3 regions of the Novosphingobium sp. KN65.2 genome follow, and region 3 is predicted to be linked to each of the others. Evidence: predicted binding sites of a transcription regulator. Region 3 holds the regulator's gene; each other region holds the start of a gene.
The links. Region 3 encodes LexA, which represses DNA repair genes until DNA is damaged. Its sites were predicted from a motif close to GTTCCNCNCTTGTTCT; they were not measured.
Positions count from the first base shown of each region.

Region 1: a site for LexA is predicted at 2,955-2,970, ahead of recA (recombinase RecA). Genes of this name have one in related genera too.
Region 2: a site for LexA is predicted at 1,907-1,922, ahead of SPHV1_RS17925 (ATP-dependent helicase). Genes of this name have one in related genera too.

Region 1 is NZ_CCBH010000171.1:18,520-24,020, forward strand. It holds gene SPHV1_RS16770 (DUF2062 domain-containing protein) at 1-395, shown strand, start outside; gene SPHV1_RS16775 (ATP-binding protein) at 452-2,845, shown strand; gene recA (recombinase RecA) at 3,046-4,122, shown strand; gene alaS (alanine--tRNA ligase) at 4,336-5,501, shown strand, end outside.
Region 2 is NZ_CCBH010000176.1:5,306-10,806, forward strand. It holds gene SPHV1_RS17925 (ATP-dependent helicase) at 1-1,903, opposite strand, end outside; gene SPHV1_RS17930 (hypothetical protein) at 2,018-2,611, shown strand; gene rsmD (16S rRNA (guanine(966)-N(2))-methyltransferase RsmD) at 2,679-3,248, opposite strand; gene SPHV1_RS17940 (pseudouridine synthase) at 3,245-4,276, opposite strand; gene SPHV1_RS17945 (MFS transporter) at 4,374-5,501, shown strand, end outside.
Region 3 is NZ_CCBH010000202.1:77,409-82,909, reverse strand. It holds gene moaC (cyclic pyranopterin monophosphate synthase MoaC) at 1-322, shown strand, start outside; gene SPHV1_RS21865 (molybdopterin molybdotransferase MoeA) at 322-1,545, shown strand; gene lexA (transcriptional repressor LexA) at 1,630-2,325, shown strand; gene SPHV1_RS21855 (ComEC/Rec2 family competence protein) at 2,383-4,572, opposite strand; gene gltX (glutamate--tRNA ligase) at 4,602-5,501, shown strand, end outside.

The sequences.
Region 1 (5,501 bases), on a different contig from region 3:
GCGCCAACGTGTCGATCGCCGCGCTCGTGACCTTCGTCACGAATCCCTTTACCCTGCCTTTCTGGGTGGTGGTCGCCAACCGGCTTGGCCGCTTCTTCCTGCATGTCGATCCGACCGGAGTCGCTTCGGCAGTCGGCAGCGGCATGGACGACAGTGCCTGGGACACGCTCATCTGGTTCGCGCAGTCCGCGGGCTTCGCAGCCGTCGGGTTCGTCGTGCTGGCCATCGTCGCTTCGGCGCTCGGCTATGTTCTTTCAGGCCTGATCTGGCGCAGCTGGATCGGCCGCAAGCACCGTGCGCGCCGGGTCCGGCATGCCCAGGCCCGGGCCGAACGAGAAGCCCGCGCTCACGAGGCAGTCGCCGCCAGCGCCGCCTCGTTTGAGGCGGCTGCGTGAAGTTGATCGACGAGGCCGTGCGCCAAAGTCGCCAGACCGACCTGCTGGTGGTCGGCATGGCGATGGCCTTCAGTGTTCTGCTGGTCGGTCTCGTTACCCAGGATTCGCTGGCCACTTCCGTCTATCTCGGTGCCCTGATCGCGCTGGCGGGACTTGCCTGGATGATCGTGCGCAACCGGCCGCAGGAGGCCGAGGCCGAGTTCGCCCAGCCTGACTGGTCGGTAACCGTCGCCGCGATTGACCGGCCGGACATGGCCATCGCGGTGACCGATCGCGCCGGAAGGCTGACGTGCGCCAATGCCAGCTTCGAAGCGTGGTTCGGCACCGGCTACGCGCCGCCGCGCCTTCCCCTCGACGAACCTTCGCTTGAGCGTCTGGCCGACGCCAGTCGCGCGGCATGGCGCGATGGGTCGGCTGCTGCCGATGTGACGGCCGGAGCCGAGCATCCGGGCGGCGCGCGGCAATGGCGGATCGAAGTGCGCCGCTCCGGCCGCGGTGACGACTTTCTCGTCTGGCGTATCGCACCCGTCAGTTCGGTGGATCTCATCGGTGATATCGTGACCCAGCTTGGCGGCAAGCTTGGCAAGGGCCTCGCCCGGGCCGGGATCGCTGCGGCGCTGGTCGAACCCGACGGCATGATCCGCGCCGCCAACAAGGGCTTTGCCCTGCGCGCTGCCGGCGATGAGGCAATCGATCTTACCGGCGAGGATTTCGTCTCGCTCCTGAGCCAGGAAGAAGGCGAGCGCATCGGCTGGGCCCGCGACAATGGCCGCGGCAGCCCTCTGGTCCTCTACCACGTGCCCGTCGCCGATCCGGATTCGCCCGTCGAGCCCGACCCCAACACGACGCCCTCGCTGATGTTGGTGATGGAAGCCGGGCAGGGCATCGGTGCTGCGGGCGGCGGCGGGAATTCCGCGCCGCATCTCGAAGCTCTTCTCAGCCAGTTGCCGCTCGGCCTCGCGATGGCCGACCGCGATGGACACCTCCTGTTCGCCAACCCGGCGTTCATGCGGGCGGCCGGGCGCGAAGGGCAGTTGCCGCCGACTTATCCCACCGATCTCGTGGTCCGTGAGGACAAGCGCGCGCTGTCCGAATCGATCCGCCGTTTCGCGCAAGGGCCTGCTGCCGCCGGCGATATCGCAATCCGCCTGACCGCGCAGCCCGACGATCCGGTTTCGCTCAGCCTTGCCGGCGTGCGCGGGCTGGGTGAGCCTGCGGTCCTGCTTGGCCTGACCGACACATCCGAGGAAACCCGCCTCAAGCGGCAGGTCGCCCAGGCCACCAAGATGCAGGCGGTCGGTCAGTTGGCCGGCGGCGTCGCGCATGACTTCAACAATGTGCTGACCGCGATCCTGGGCACCTGCGACCTCATGCTGATGCGCCACACGCCCGGCGACTCGGACTATGACGACATCCAGCAGATCCGCGCCAATTCGAACCGCGCGGCATCGCTGACCCGCCAGCTCCTCGCATTCTCGCGCCAGCAGACACTGCGCCCCGAAGTGCTGCAGCTTCCCGACGTCGTTGCCGATGTGTCGCAGATGCTGCGCCGCCTGATCGGCGAGAAGATCGAGCTGGTCGTTTCGCATGACCGTGATCTCGGGCCGGTGCGCGCCGACCCGACGCAGCTCGAGCAGGTCATCGTCAACCTCGCGGTCAACGCGCGCGATGCGATGCAGTCGTCCAGTGCCAAGAAGGGCGGCGACGGATCGGGCGTCCTCACTCTCGCGACCCGCAAGGTGACGACGACCGACGTGCGCGCGATGCGCAGCGAGATTATCCCGGCGGGCGAGTACACCGCGCTCATCGTCGAGGATACCGGCGGCGGTATCGCGCCCGAGCACCTGGGCAAGATCTTCGAGCCGTTCTTCACCACCAAGGAGCAGGGCAAGGGCACCGGGCTCGGCCTCTCGACCGTTTACGGCATCGTCAAGCAGTCGGGCGGTTTCATCTTCGCCGAAAGCGAGGTGGGCAAGGGTACGCGCTTCATCGTCTACCTGCCGGTCTATCACGTGGCTCCGGGCACGACGCCGACTCCGGCGGTGAAGGAGGAAGCACCTCCGCCGAGCCAGTGGGCAGGCGGTGGACGCATCCTGCTGGTCGAGGACGAAGACCCGGTGCGCATGGTCGCGGAGCGCTCGCTCACGCGGCAGGGCTATGAAGTGACCAGCGCCCGCGACGGCGAAGAAGGACTCGCGCTCGTTGAAGAGGGCGGCCAGTTCGATATCGTCGTTTCCGACGTCGTCATGCCTTCGCTCGATGGTCCGGCCATGGCGCGCGAGATCCGCAGGCTGCAGCCGAACCTGCCGGTGCTGTTCATGTCGGGCTATGCCGAGGAACAGCTGCGCAAGGAAATCGGCCTGTCGAATGCCTGGTTCATGCCCAAGCCGTTCTCGGTCCAGCAGCTTTCCGAAAAGGTGGGCGAAGTCCTCGCGCGCACGGCCAAGTAAGGCTCCGGTTTCCTAAGGCGTTGATTTCCGGCCCGCTCGCCGTGCTGCGGTCCGGCGTCTTTTCGCCATGCCTGCGCCTGCCTCAATTAAATTTGGGAAAACTCCCGTTGTTCCCCTCTTGTTCACGGGGAACAAACAAGATACATCGGGGTCCGCGACGTTGACCTTTCCGGTCAGGCCGGTAGCAAAGGGGAAGTGAAATGGCTGCTCAGCTCAAGCTGATCCAGGAAGGCAAGGATAAGGACTCCATGGACCGTCAGAAGGCGCTCGACGCAGCGCTCGCCCAGATCGATCGCGCGTTCGGCAAGGGCAGCGCGATGAAGCTCGGCTCGAAGGAGACGATGCAGGTCGAAGCGATCTCGACCGGCTCGCTCGGGCTGGATATCGCGCTTGGAGTCGGCGGACTTCCCAAGGGGCGCGTGATCGAAGTCTACGGGCCGGAAAGCTCGGGCAAGACCACGCTGGCGCTGCATGTCATCGCCGAAGCGCAGAAGGCTGGCGGCACCGCTGCCTTCATCGACGCAGAGCATGCACTCGATCCCGTCTATGCCAAGAAGCTGGGCGTCGACATCGACGAACTGATCGTCTCGCAGCCCGACACCGGTGAGCAGGCGCTGGAGATCACCGATACGCTGGTGCGCTCGAACGCGATCGACGTGCTGGTGGTCGACTCGGTCGCCGCGCTCGTCCCCCGGGCCGAAATCGAAGGTGAGATGGGCGACAGCCACGTCGGCCTCCAGGCCCGCCTGATGAGCCAGTCGCTGCGCAAGCTGACCGGCTCGATCAACCGTTCCAAGTGCATGGTGATCTTCATCAACCAGCTGCGCATGAAGATCGGCGTCATGTACGGCAACCCGGAGACGACGACGGGCGGCAACGCGCTCAAGTTCTACGCCTCGGTTCGCCTCGACATCCGCCGCACCGGGCAGATCAAGGACCGCGACGAGATCATCGGCAACGCAACCCGCGTCAAGGTGGTCAAGAACAAGGTCGCGCCGCCGTTCAAGCAGGTTGAGTTCGACATCATGTACGGCGAGGGCATCTCCAAGATCGGCGAAATTCTCGACCTCGGCGTCAAGGCCGGCATCGTCGAGAAGTCGGGCGCATGGTTCTCCTACGATTCGATCCGCATCGGCCAGGGTCGCGAGAACTCGAAGAACTACCTGCGCGAGAATCCCGAGGTCTGCGACCGTCTCGAGAAGGCGATCCGGACCAAGACCGAAGGTCTGGCCGAAGAAATGATGGCAGGCCCCTCGGACGAGGATGACGCCGAATAAGGCTTCTGCCCCTTTGCAGAAACAGGAACCCCGGTGCGTTGCGCCGGGGTTTTTGCTTGGGGTGAACTTGGAACGCGGAGCCCTTCGCGGCCCGTCCGGACGCTTTCAGCGTAGCCGATTTGCCGCATATCTGCGGATTATCGTAAAAACCGAACAGTCTGACCGCGCCTTATAGCTTGTCGGTTTCGCGCCTGTGCCTTATCGGCCCGAGTTATGCAGACGACCAACGAAATCCGCCGGTCCTTCCTCGACTATTTCGCCAGTAATGGTCACGAGGCCGTCCAGTCCGCGCCGCTCGTTCCTTACAACGACCCGACGCTGATGTTCGTGAACGCCGGCATGGTGCCGTTCAAGAACGTGTTCACCGGCCTCGAGACCCGCGCCACCCCGCGCGCGACGTCCTCGCAAAAGTGTGTGCGCGCAGGCGGCAAGCACAACGACCTCGACAATGTCGGCTACACCGCGCGCCATCACACCTTCTTCGAAATGCTGGGGAATTTCTCTTTCGGCGACTACTTCAAGGAACAGGCGATCACCCATGCCTGGACCTTGCTGACGAAGGAATGGGCGCTTCCGGTCGAGAAGCTGCTGGTCACGGTCTATCACACCGACGACGAAGCCTTCGACCTGTGGAAGAAGATCGCCGGTCTGCCGGAATCGAAGATCATCCGTATTCCCACCAAGGACAACTTCTGGGCGATGGGCGACGATGGCCCGTGCGGTCCGTGCTCCGAGATCTTCTATGATCACGGCGACCACATCTGGGGCGGCCCTCCGGGAAGCCCCGAGGAAGACGGCGACCGCTTCATCGAGATCTGGAACCTGGTGTTCATGCAGTTCGAGCAGGCAGCTGGCGAGATCGTCGGCAATCTGCCCAAGCCCTCGATCGACACCGGCATGGGGCTTGAGCGCATCTCGGCGGTCATGCAGGGCGTCCATGACAACTACGACATCGACACCTTCAAGGCGCTGATCGCCGCTTCCGAGCACCTGACCGGCGTAGCCGCCGAGGGCGACAGCCGGGCGAGCCACCGCGTTATTGCCGATCACCTGCGCTCGACAAGCTTCCTGCTTGCCGACGGCGTACTGCCTTCGAACGAAGGCCGCGGCTACGTCCTGCGCCGCATCATGCGTCGCGCCATGCGTCATGCGCACCTGCTGGGCGCCAAGGATCCGCTGATGCACCGTCTGGTGCCCGCGCTCGTCGCGGAGATGGGCCAGGCCTATCCCGAACTCGGCCGCGCGCAGCCGCTGATCGAGGAAACCCTGGAACGCGAGGAAGTGCAGTTCCGCCGCACCCTGTCGAACGGCCTCAAGCTGCTCGACGAAGCCACCGCCGAAATGGGCGAGGGCGCCCGGCTGCCCGGCGAGACCGCGTT
Region 2 (5,501 bases), on a different contig from region 3:
TCGTCCACTGCCCGTAGATGCGCCGATTGGCGGCATGGAGGATCGTGCAATTGCGGCGCGCCCGGGTGATCGCGACGTAGGCGAGGCGCCGCTCTTCCTCGAGGCTGGCAAGGCCGCCTTCGTCGAGCGAGCGCTGCGAGGGAAATACGCCTTCCTCCCATCCGGGCAGGAACACGTGGTCGAATTCCAGGCCCTTGGCGGCGTGCATGGTCATGATCGTGACCTTTTCCTCGTCGCTGGCCGCGTCGTTGTCCATGACGAGGCTGACATGCTCGAGGAAGTCGCCGAGGCTTTCGTACTCTTCCATGGCGCGGGCGAGTTCAACGAGGTTCTCGAGTCGCCCTGAGGCTTCGGCCGTCCGCTCGGCCTGCAGCGCGTCGGTGTAGCCGCTTTCGTCGAGGACGGTGCGCATCAGGTCCGCCGGGTTCTCCGTCTTCTCCAGATCGCGCCAGCGGGCGAAGTCGCGCATCAGCGACAGGAAGGTGTTGCGCGCACGCGCGGGCAGTTCGTCGGTATCGACGATCTCGATGGCGGCTGCGGCAAGCGGAATGCCCTGGCGGCGGGCGAGCTGGTGCAGCTTCTCCAGCGCCTTGGCACCAAGGCCGCGCTTGGGAGCATTGTAGATGCGCTCGAAAGCCAGGTCGTCGGCGGGCTGGGCGATGACGCGCATGTAGGCCAGCGCATCGCGGATTTCCGCGCGCTCATAGAAGCGAAAGCCGCCGACGATGCGGTACTTGAGGCCGATCGAGATGAAGCGGTCTTCGAACTCGCGCGTCTGGTACTGCGCGCGCACGAGTATCGCCATCTGGTCCAGCGGGGCGCCCTCGCGTTCGAGTCGCTCGATCTCGTCGCCGACGCGGCGCGCTTCTTCCGGTGCGTCCCAGACGCCGATGACGCGAACCTTGTCCCCGGCATGGCGCTCGGTCCACAAGGTCTTGCCCAGGCGCTGACTGTTCTCGTTGATGAGGCCGGAAGCGGCGGCAAGGATCTCGGGCGTCGAGCGATAGTTCTGTTCGAGCCGGATCACTTTCGCTCCGGGGAAATCCTTTTCAAATCGAAGGATATTGGCGACTTCTGCGCCGCGCCATGAATAGATCGACTGGTCGTCGTCACCCACCACGCAGATGTTCTGGCGGCCTTGCGCGATCAGGCGCAGCCACAGGTACTGGACCTGGTTGGTGTCCTGATACTCGTCCACCATGACGTACTTGAAGCGCTGCTGGTACTGCTCCAGCACCTCGCGATTGGTACGCAGGATGTTGAGCATGTGCAGCAGCAGGTCGCCGAAGTCGCAGGCGTTGAGCGTCTTCAGGCGGTCCTGGTAAAGGCTGTAGAATTTCTGGCCGCGGCCGTTGGCATAGGCTTCGTTTTCCGCCGCATCGAGATCCTGCGGATTGAGGCCGCGGTTCTTCCAGCGATCGATGCATCCCGCCAGCTGGCGGGCGGGGAAGCGCTTTTCGTCGACCCCTTCGGCCTGGATGAGCTGCTTGAGCAGACGCAGCTGATCGTCGGTGTCGATGATCGTGTAATTGGGTTCGAGGCCGACCAGTTCGGCATGGCGGCGCAGCATCTTGGCAGCGATGGCGTGGAAGGTGCCCAGCCACGGCATGCCTTCGACCGCAGGGCCGACGAGCTGGCCGACCCGGTCGCGCATCTCGCGCGCAGCCTTGTTGGTGAACGTGACGCACAGAACTTCGCTCGGCCAGGCAAGGCGATTGCGGATGATGTTGGCAAGACGCCGGGTGAGGGCGGCGGTCTTGCCGGTTCCCGCGCCCGCCAGCATCAGCACCGGCCCTTCGGTGGTCAGCACGGCCTCCTTCTGGGGCGCGTTGAGGCCCTCGATCAGGGGATCGTTGCTTTCGGCAGGCAAGCCGCCGCGCGAGGTATCTTGCAGGCTGTTCACATGCGAACAACTAGGGAACGGAACATCGCGGCGCAAGGCCGCTTTGCCGCAAACATGGAACATTCCCGAGCGCGAAACGTCCGCTTGGCAACAGGTACACAGAGGAGAGAGACCATGCGACACTTGATTTTCGCGGGCGCATCGGCGCTCGCACTTGCAACCTTGCCCAATGCGCTGTTGGCCCAGAATGCGCCATCCGCGGCAGGCGATTCCGCGCAGGTCAGTCCAGCGGCGCCGGTGACGCTGACAGCTGAGCAGCAGGCCATGTACGATGGCTGGCCGGCAGACCGTCAGGCCGAGTACGATGCATGGCCCGACGAGTACAAGGGCTACTTCTGGACGCTCGTCCCCGAGCGGCAGGAGGGCTATTGGGCCCTGACGCCCGACCAGCGCGGACAGGTCTACAAGATGAGCCCGCAGCAGCGCGAGGCGGCGTGGACTTCGATCATCCAGCAGTTGAACGGACAGACCCCGACGACGCCGGCGACGCAGGCCAATCCCCCGGGCGAAGGCGTCCCCACTGCCGGAGTGCCGGCACCGGAAACCGCCGAGCAGGCCGTGCGCCCCGCGATGCCTGCGGATCAGAGCTATCAGGGCGGGCCCTACAAGGGCGCGCTGACGCCGCCTCCGGCCTCGGCCATGAACAAGGATTACCCGGTCTGTAGCAAGACCGTGCAGGACAACTGCCGCAATCCCGGCGGCAAGTAACGATCTTGCCTTTGCGCACGGAAAGGGCCTCGCCGCTTGGCGGGGCCCTTTTTACAGCCGCGTAGTGTCAGGCTTCGACGCGGCGCAGGATGTGAAGTCGTGCCTTGCCGACATCGCGCACGGCATCGGTATCGAACCCGCGGATAGAGACGTCCTCGCCGCGTGCCGTCTCAAGGCTCACCCAGGTCGATTCGCCGATCCAGCCAAGCCGCGTCAGTTTGTCGACGGCGACAGCACCCGCGCCCGTATCGTAAGGCGGATCGAGCAGAACGAGGTCGAGCGGCTCCTTAGCCGGGCCGAGCGAGAGCGCCGAACAGGCCCGCACGTCGCATTGCGACTGGGCCTGCAGGTTGGCGATGTTGCGCCGGATCGCCCGGATCGCGGCAGCGTCCTGATCGACGAACAGGCAATGCGCCGCGCCGCGGGACAGGGCTTCAAGGCCGAGCGCGCCCGAACCTGCGAAAAGGTCGGCCACCTTCAGCCCCTCGAACGTGCCGAGGCGGCTCGTCAGCATCGAGAAAAGCGTCTCGCGGGTGCGGTCGGCGGTCGGGCGCGTCGTGTCTCCCTCGGGCGCGGCGAGCTTGCGCCCGCGCCACGTGCCCGCAACGATTCGCAGGCCGGTGCTTGCGCCCTTCATTCGCCTTTGCCCTTTCCAAGGGAGCGGCGGAAGTTGTCGAGATCGCGCTGCGATACTTCGCCTACGGTGCCCTTGGGCAGGTCGCCCAGCACGAAGGGGCCATAGGAGATGCGCAGCAGCCGGCTGACCTTCAGCCCGAGATGCTCGAGCACGCGGCGCACTTCGCGGTTCTTGCCTTCGGTCAGGGTCATTTCGATCCACTGGTTGCGCCCGGTGCGACGCTCCATGTTGGCGTCGATCTTGCCGTAGTGGATGCCGTCGATCTCGATGCCGTCGATCAGGTCCTCGAGCTGGGCCTGCGTAATGTCGCCGAAGGCGCGCGCGCGATAGGTGCGCGGGACGCCGTTGGCGGGCAGTTCGAGCTGGCGCTTGAATTCGCCGTCGTTGGTCAGCAGCAGCAGGCCCTCGGTATTGAGATCGAGACGGCCGATCGGCATGACTCGGCCGGTTCCGGCGGGCAGGGCATTGCGCAGGGCGTTGTAGATGGTCGGGCGACCGGCGGGATCGCGTTCGGCGGTCAGCAGCCCGGCAGGCTTGTGGAACACGAACAGGCGGGTTTCCTCGGGCGCCTTCACCGGCTTGCCGTCGACGGTCACTCCGCGCAGGTCCTTCAGCACGGTTGAAGGTGCGGTGATCGGCTCGTCGTCCAGCTTTACGCGGCCCTCTGCGATCATTCGCTCCGCTTCGCGGCGGCTGGCGACGCCGGCGCGGGCCAGCAGCTTGGCAATGCGCTCACCCTCGCGCTCGGGCAGGGAAGGATCGCGCGGTGTCGGCGGTGCGGCCGCGGGACGCGCAGTACGCGGCTTGCGCGGCGCATTGCCGCGCGCGTCGTCCTTGCCCGGACGGATTTTGTCACCGCCGGATCGGATTTTGTCACCGCCGGATCGGCCCTTGTCATTGCCGTAACGGCCTTTTTCGCCGCCGGAACGGTCTTCAGGCTTGCCGGAACGGCTGTTGAAGGGACGCTTGCTGCCGGTCGCGGCGCGCGGGCGCCTCGGTTCGCCGGGTTTCTGGGGAGGTCTGGCCATGGCAGCGCCTTAGCTGTTGATCGCCGGTTCATCCAGCCTTCCCATACAGGTGGGGCCTGCGTATCCCGAAGCCTCGAACGCCGATGGAGTTTCATGAATGGCCGAAGCCGCGACAGATCAGCCGAAGAAGCCGGGCTGGCGCCGCGTCCTTCTCGCACTCAGGAACCGAAAGACGGGCTTCATGGCCCTGTTCGGCTTCGCATCGGGCCTGCCCTACGCACTGCTGCTCGGCACGCTCTACGCCTGGCTGTCCGACGCCAGGGTCGATCTGGAAACGATGGGCGTCTTCTCGCTGATCGGCCTTGCCTACTCGTTCAAGTTCCTCTGGTCGCCCTTGCTCGACCGGGTAGAGCTGCCGCTTCTCAAACGGCTCGGAAAGCGCAAGCAGTGGATCGTTTCGGCCCAGCTCATGCTTGGGCTGATCCTGCTGGTGCTCTCGACGCTCAATCCGCTGACCGCGCTCGGCTGGTTCTCGCTGCTCGCCGGGATCGGTGCCTTCGCCTCGGCAACGCAGGACGTTGTGGTCGATGCCTGGCGCGTCGATGTCGCCGACGAGGAAGCGACGATCGACATGCTCTCGACCGTCTACCAGATGGGCTATCGCATCGCCGCGCTGGTCGGCGGTGCGCTGGCGCTGTTCATGGCCGAGCGCACCGACTGGCCGACGGTCTATGCGACGATGGGTGCGATCATGGCCCTTGTCGGCGTGCTGGGCCTGTTCGCACCCGATGCAGAAGTCACTGCCGCCACGATCGGCGCGGCCGAGGACGAACTGCTGGCGCTGCGCGATGTGGGGGAGATCGACCCGCGCGTGCGCAAGTGGGCGCTTTTCGGCATCGGCCTGCTCTGGGCCTGGGCACTGATCACCGTCGGCGTGTTCATGGTCCGCTCGCTCGGCAGTGACCCCGGAACCCGGCCCGATTCGGTCGCCTTCATTGCCACGAAAGGGCCGTTGGTGGTCATTGCGACCGTCGTCGTGCCGGCGCTGGTGGCCGCCTGGTTGGTGCGCATGAAGGACAAGGGGCGCTACGTGCTGACGGCCGCTGCGCCTGCCCGCAGCGCGATGGACCGCTTCGTCGACCACGGCTATCGCGCCCTGATCCTGCCCCTGACCGATTTCGTGGGGCGACTGGGCTGGGCGGTCATCCTCGTCTTCGCGCTGGTGCTCACCTATCGCATCACCGACGCGATCTGGGGCAGCTTTGCCTATCCGTTCTACCTCGGC
Region 3 (5,501 bases):
TGTCCTGGGCACGGCGCGCATTGCCGGGATCATGGCGGGCAAGCGCACCGGGGATCTGATCCCGATGTGCCACCCCCTCGCCATCGATGCGATCAATGTCGATTTCAGCTTCGAAGACAAGGCTGTCAGAGCCACGGCCACCGCCTCGCTCACGGGCAAAACCGGCGTGGAAATGGAAGCCATTACAGCGGTTTCCGTCGCACTTGTGACGATCTACGACATGGCCAAGGCGCTCGACAAGGGCATGGTCATCGGCGACATCCGCCTGATCGAGAAACGCGGCGGCAAGTCCGGCCCCTGGCGCGCGCAGGACCGTCACTGATGGCCGGTCCCGCGCCGATCCCGCTCGAAGACGCACAGGCGCGCCTGCTCTCGCTGGCGCAAGTCCTGCCGGTCGAGCGCGTCGATGTCGAAAGCGCATTGGGCCGGTTTCTTGCCGAACCGCTGCTGGCGCGGCGAACCCAGCCCGCCGCCCATCTCTCGGCCATGGACGGTTACGCCCTCACCAAGGACGACCTCTCCGGGCCGTGGCAGGTGATCGGAGAGAGCGCGGCAGGCCACCCCTTCACCGGCACGCTGCAAAAGGGGGAGGCCGTGCGCATCTCGACAGGTGCGATCATGCCTGCCGACGCAGCCGTGGTTGTCCTGCAGGAGGACCTGAAGCGTGAAGGCGATCGGATCACTCTGACCGGGGATCTGCCTGAACCGCCGCACAGGCACATCCGCCCCTGCGGCATGGACTTCACCGCAGGCCATCAGGTGCTAGCCGAGGGCGTCCGAATCGGCCCAGCCCACATCGCGCTCGCCCTCTCGGCCGGGCATCGCCACATGCCCGTCCGCCGGATGCCTAAAGTCGCGGTGATCGACAGCGGCGACGAACTGGCTGCCGATCCCGAAACCTGCCCCACTCACCAGATCCCGGCCAGCAACGGTGCCATGCTCGTCTCGCTGGTCAGCCCGCTGCCGGTCGACGCCCGCCGGATCGGCCCGGTTCCCGACACGCTCGAGGCGCTGATCGGCGCTTTCGACGAAGCGGCGGATTGCGACGTGATCGTCACAAGCGGCGGTGCATCGGTGGGCGATCACGATCTCGTGCGACCGGCGCTCGAACGCTGGGGGGCCCGGCTCGATTTCTGGCGGGTCGCCATCAAGCCGGGCAAGCCGATCCTCGTTGCCAAGCGCGAACGCAGCGATGGCGGCACCCAGATCGTCATCGGCCTGCCGGGCAATCCGGTATCGAGCATGGTCACGGCCTATCACTTCGTTCTGCCCCTGCTGCGCGCGATGCTCGGCGCCGCCCGTCCGCTGCCCATGCCTATCTCGACCGTTCTGGATGCTCCGCTGAGGGCCATCGGCCACCGCCGCGAATTCCTGCGCGGCTACTGGAACGGCGAAAGCGTGATGCCGATGACGCTTCAGGACAGCGGCGCGCTCAGTTCTCTTGCGGCCAGCAACGTGCTGATCGATCGTCCTGCCCATGCCCCTGCCGCCGCGGCTGGTGAAGCGGTCCGCGTGTTCCTGCTCGAAAATGGCGGTATTGCTTGACGTTCCAGAATCTGTTGCTTAATTGTTCTCTCATTGTTCACAGGCAGAACATCGCTCGGGGACGCAGAGAAAGAGGCAACGCAGATGTTGACGCGCAAGCAGCATGAATTGCTCAAGTTCATTCAGGTCCGGCTGGAAGAAAGCGGCATCTCGCCCAGCTTCGAGGAAATGAAGGAAGCGCTCGACCTCAAGTCGAAATCGGGCGTGCATCGCCTCATTTCCGCACTTGAGGAACGCGGCTTCATCCGTCGCCTGCCCAATCGCGCCCGCGCACTGGAAATCCTGCGCCAGCCCGAAGACGTCACCAGCAAGCCCGCGGCCAAGGCCGCCGTTCCTGCCGGGCAGGATGCGCTTGCCGCGCTCAAGCAGCCCGAACGCACGCCCGAACCGGCGAATGACGTCATCGAAATTCCGCTGCACGGCCGCATTGCCGCCGGCGTTCCGATCGAAGCCCTGGAAGGCCAGTCGATGCTTCCGGTTCCCGCAGCCCTGCTCGGCTCGGGCGAACACTACGCGCTTGAGGTTTCGGGCGATTCGATGGTCGAAGCCGGCATTCTCGACGGCGACTTTGCCCTGATCCGTCGCACCAACACCGCGCGCGACGGTGAAATCGTCGTTGCCCTGGTTCGCGGCGAGGAAGCGACGCTCAAATACCTGCAGCGCGATGGCGCCATGGTCCGCCTCGTTCCCGCCAATGCCGCCTACGAACCGCAGGTCTACGGCCCTGACGAGATCGAGGTTCAGGGCAAGCTCGCCGGGCTGCTGCGCCGCTATCATTGAGCTTTGCCGAGGAGAGGCGCGTCGCTGCTACGACCGCCACTCCTTGAATTGACGGGATCAGGGCGCTCGCGGCGTCCACCAGCCATGATGGCCCTGCCCTTCGGCGACAGTCTCGACCGATTTTTGCCGCAGCCGGATAGCAAGGCCACCGGTTCTCTGCAGCATGTTGCGGTCCGCCTTCAACCAGCGCGGAGAGCAGCTTCGGGGCAGCCAGCGGTCGGCAATGACGATGTCGGCCTTGTCGCAAGCCGCTGCCAACGCCCGCTCTGGGACCTGGTCCCGGCCTCTGGCGATCAGCAGGTCCCAGGAGCGGCCCTGTCTTTCAATGCGAACCGAACAGAATTCGCGATTGCATCGTGCGCCCGGCCATGATGCCAAGGGCGTCAGTTCGCCCTCGACACCGGCAAATTCACGCAGATTGTCGCGGACATAGTCGCTGCCGGTATCGCGCAGGGTCACGAGCCTCTCACCATTATCGACCACAAGCCCGACATGACGGCCATCGCCGGTCACGAGAATATCGGGCGGCTCGAGCAGGATGAGCCAGACTATGCCGAGGCAGGCGGGCACGAGCCCCAGCAGCCGAACCCGCCCACTCCACAGCCCGAGCCACAGACCACCCGAAACGAACAGGAGGAAGCCGCCCGTACCCATCGCCGGCAGAACCGAAACCGCCCCGGGCAGTGCGCTGATCTTGTGCGCCAACCCCAGCAAAAGGTCGATAAACTGCCCCGCCAGCCACCAGAACGGTCCGCCCAGACCCACAAGATCGAACAGTAGCGCCAGGGCAATGCAAGGCATGACAGCGAAAGTCGTGAGCGGGATCGCAAGTACATTGGCAAGCGCGCCGTAAGCACCGGCACGATGAAAATGGTAGAAGCCGATCGGCATCAGGACGATTTCGATCACGAAGCCCGTCACGAACAGCATCACCGCTTGCCGCATGAGCCGCGAAAGCCACGATTCCTCTCGCGGGGCCAGAAACCGGCGCACCGGCCCGCAAGTTGCCAGCGCCACGATGGCAAGAACGGCTGCAAAGCTCATCTGGAAGCTGGGCCCCGTCAGCGATTCGGGCCAAAGCAGCAGGACCGCAAACCCGGCAACTGCCAGCAACCGCAGCGATAGCGCTTCTCGCCCCAGCGCCAGTGCAATGAGGACAAGCATCGCCCCAATGCACGAACGGACCGTCGGCACCTGCGATCCGGTCAGGAGGGTATAGGCAATCCCGGCCAGGGCTCCGCATAGCGCGGCCACCACCGGAAGCCGGAACCGCAAGGCCAGTGCAGGAGAAAGCGCGAGCAACCTCAGGGCGAGGAAATAGGCTGCCCCGATCACTGCACTGACGTGCAGGCCGCTGATAGCCAGCAGATGCGCAAGGCCCGCATCGCGCATCGCCTGCGCGTCCTCCTCGACGATGCCGCCGCGGTCGCCGCTCGCCAATGCCGCGGCGATCCCGCCTTGCGAGCCGCTCAGCCTCTCACGGACGTGCCGGGAAAGCACGCTGCGGGCAGCCTCAAGGGTCTCGCCCTCACCGCCTGACGTAACGATCTCGACTTTGCCGCTCACCTTCCCGCTTGCAGAAAGGCCGGAGAACCAAGCGGCGCGCGCGAAATTATAACCGCCGGGGAACATCGGCGGCGCAGGTGGCATCAACCGCGCCTCAAAGCGAATCACTGCTCCGGGCGACACGGATTCAACGCCAAGGCCGTCGGCAACGTTGAGCCGAACCTTGATGCGACGCCCCAAACCAGGCTCCCGGGTCGCGACGAGCCATCTGACCCGCCGTTCGGCAGGCTGTTCATCCACCCCTAGCACTTTGCCCAGGAAGACGCCTGAAACCGGACGATCGATCGCTTCGTGTCCCACCAGCGCCGATTTCGTCCAGACGGTCAGGCAACCCGCGAAAAACATGAGGAAAACTGCGCAGAGTGCCACTCTCAGGTGAGGAAAACGCGCGCGATCCGGCCAGACCCATGCCGCAAGAGCCGCAATGGCAGCGCAAACGGCGCCAAACGCAGCCCAATGGAGCGGTCCGGGAAGGCCGAACCACGCCGCGATTCCCGCTCCGAATGCGACCACCAGCCAGGGCCCGCGATCGAAGCCGGCACGCGAAAGAAATCGCTCAAGCGCCGCCAAAACCCTCGACAAGTCGCTCTTGCTGTTCCATGGCCGATGCTGCAATGCAGCGCCCCCGGCGAGGCCGTGGCATGCGTTATTTTCATTACTGGCTGTGGCTTGGCTGGCCATGGCGAACATTGGACAGGAAGGGATTTACAATGGCAAGCGGCAGTGCATCGAGCGGATCGAACGGCCAGTCTGCCGTCGTTACGCGCTTTGCCCCCTCGCCCACGGGTTACCTTCACATCGGCGGTGCCCGTACGGCGCTGTTCAACTGGCTCTTCGCCCGCCACCATGGCGGCAAGTACCTGCTGCGCATCGAAGACACCGACCGCGCCCGTTCGACCGAACCGGCCATCGACGCAATCTTCGACGGCCTGACGTGGCTCGGCCTCGAAGGTGACGAAGAACCTGTGTTCCAGTTCGCGCGCTCGCAGCGCCACGCCGAAGTGGCCGCGCAGTTGCTCGAATCCGGTCACGCCTATCGCTGCTATCTCACGACCGAGGAACTCGCCGAACGCCGCCAGAAGGCACAGGAAGAGCGTCGCCCGTTCCGCATCGACAGCGAATGGCGCGATGCCGATCCTTCGAGCTGGCCGAGCGACCGCCCCTATGTCGTACGCATCAAGGCCCCGCGCGACGGCGAGACCGTGATCGACGACCTCGTGCAGGGACAGGTGACTGTCCAGAACGTCGAGATCGACGATTTCGTCATCCTGCGCTCCGACGGCACGCCGACCTACATGCTGGCTGTCGTCGTCGACGACAACGACATGGGCGTCACCCACGTCATCCGCGGCGACGATCACCTCAACAACGCGTTCCGACAGCTCGTCATCGTCAACGCGATGGGCTGGACGGTGCCTACTTACGGCCACGTCCCGCTGATCCACGGCCCGGACGGCGCCAAGCTGTCGAAGCGCCACGGTGCCTTGGGCGTCGATGCCTATCGCGACGACCTGGGCGTGCTGCCCGAAGCGCTGTTCAATTACCTCCTGCGCCTCGGCTGGGGCCATGGCGATGAGGAGATCATCGCCCGCGAGCAGGCAGTCGAATGG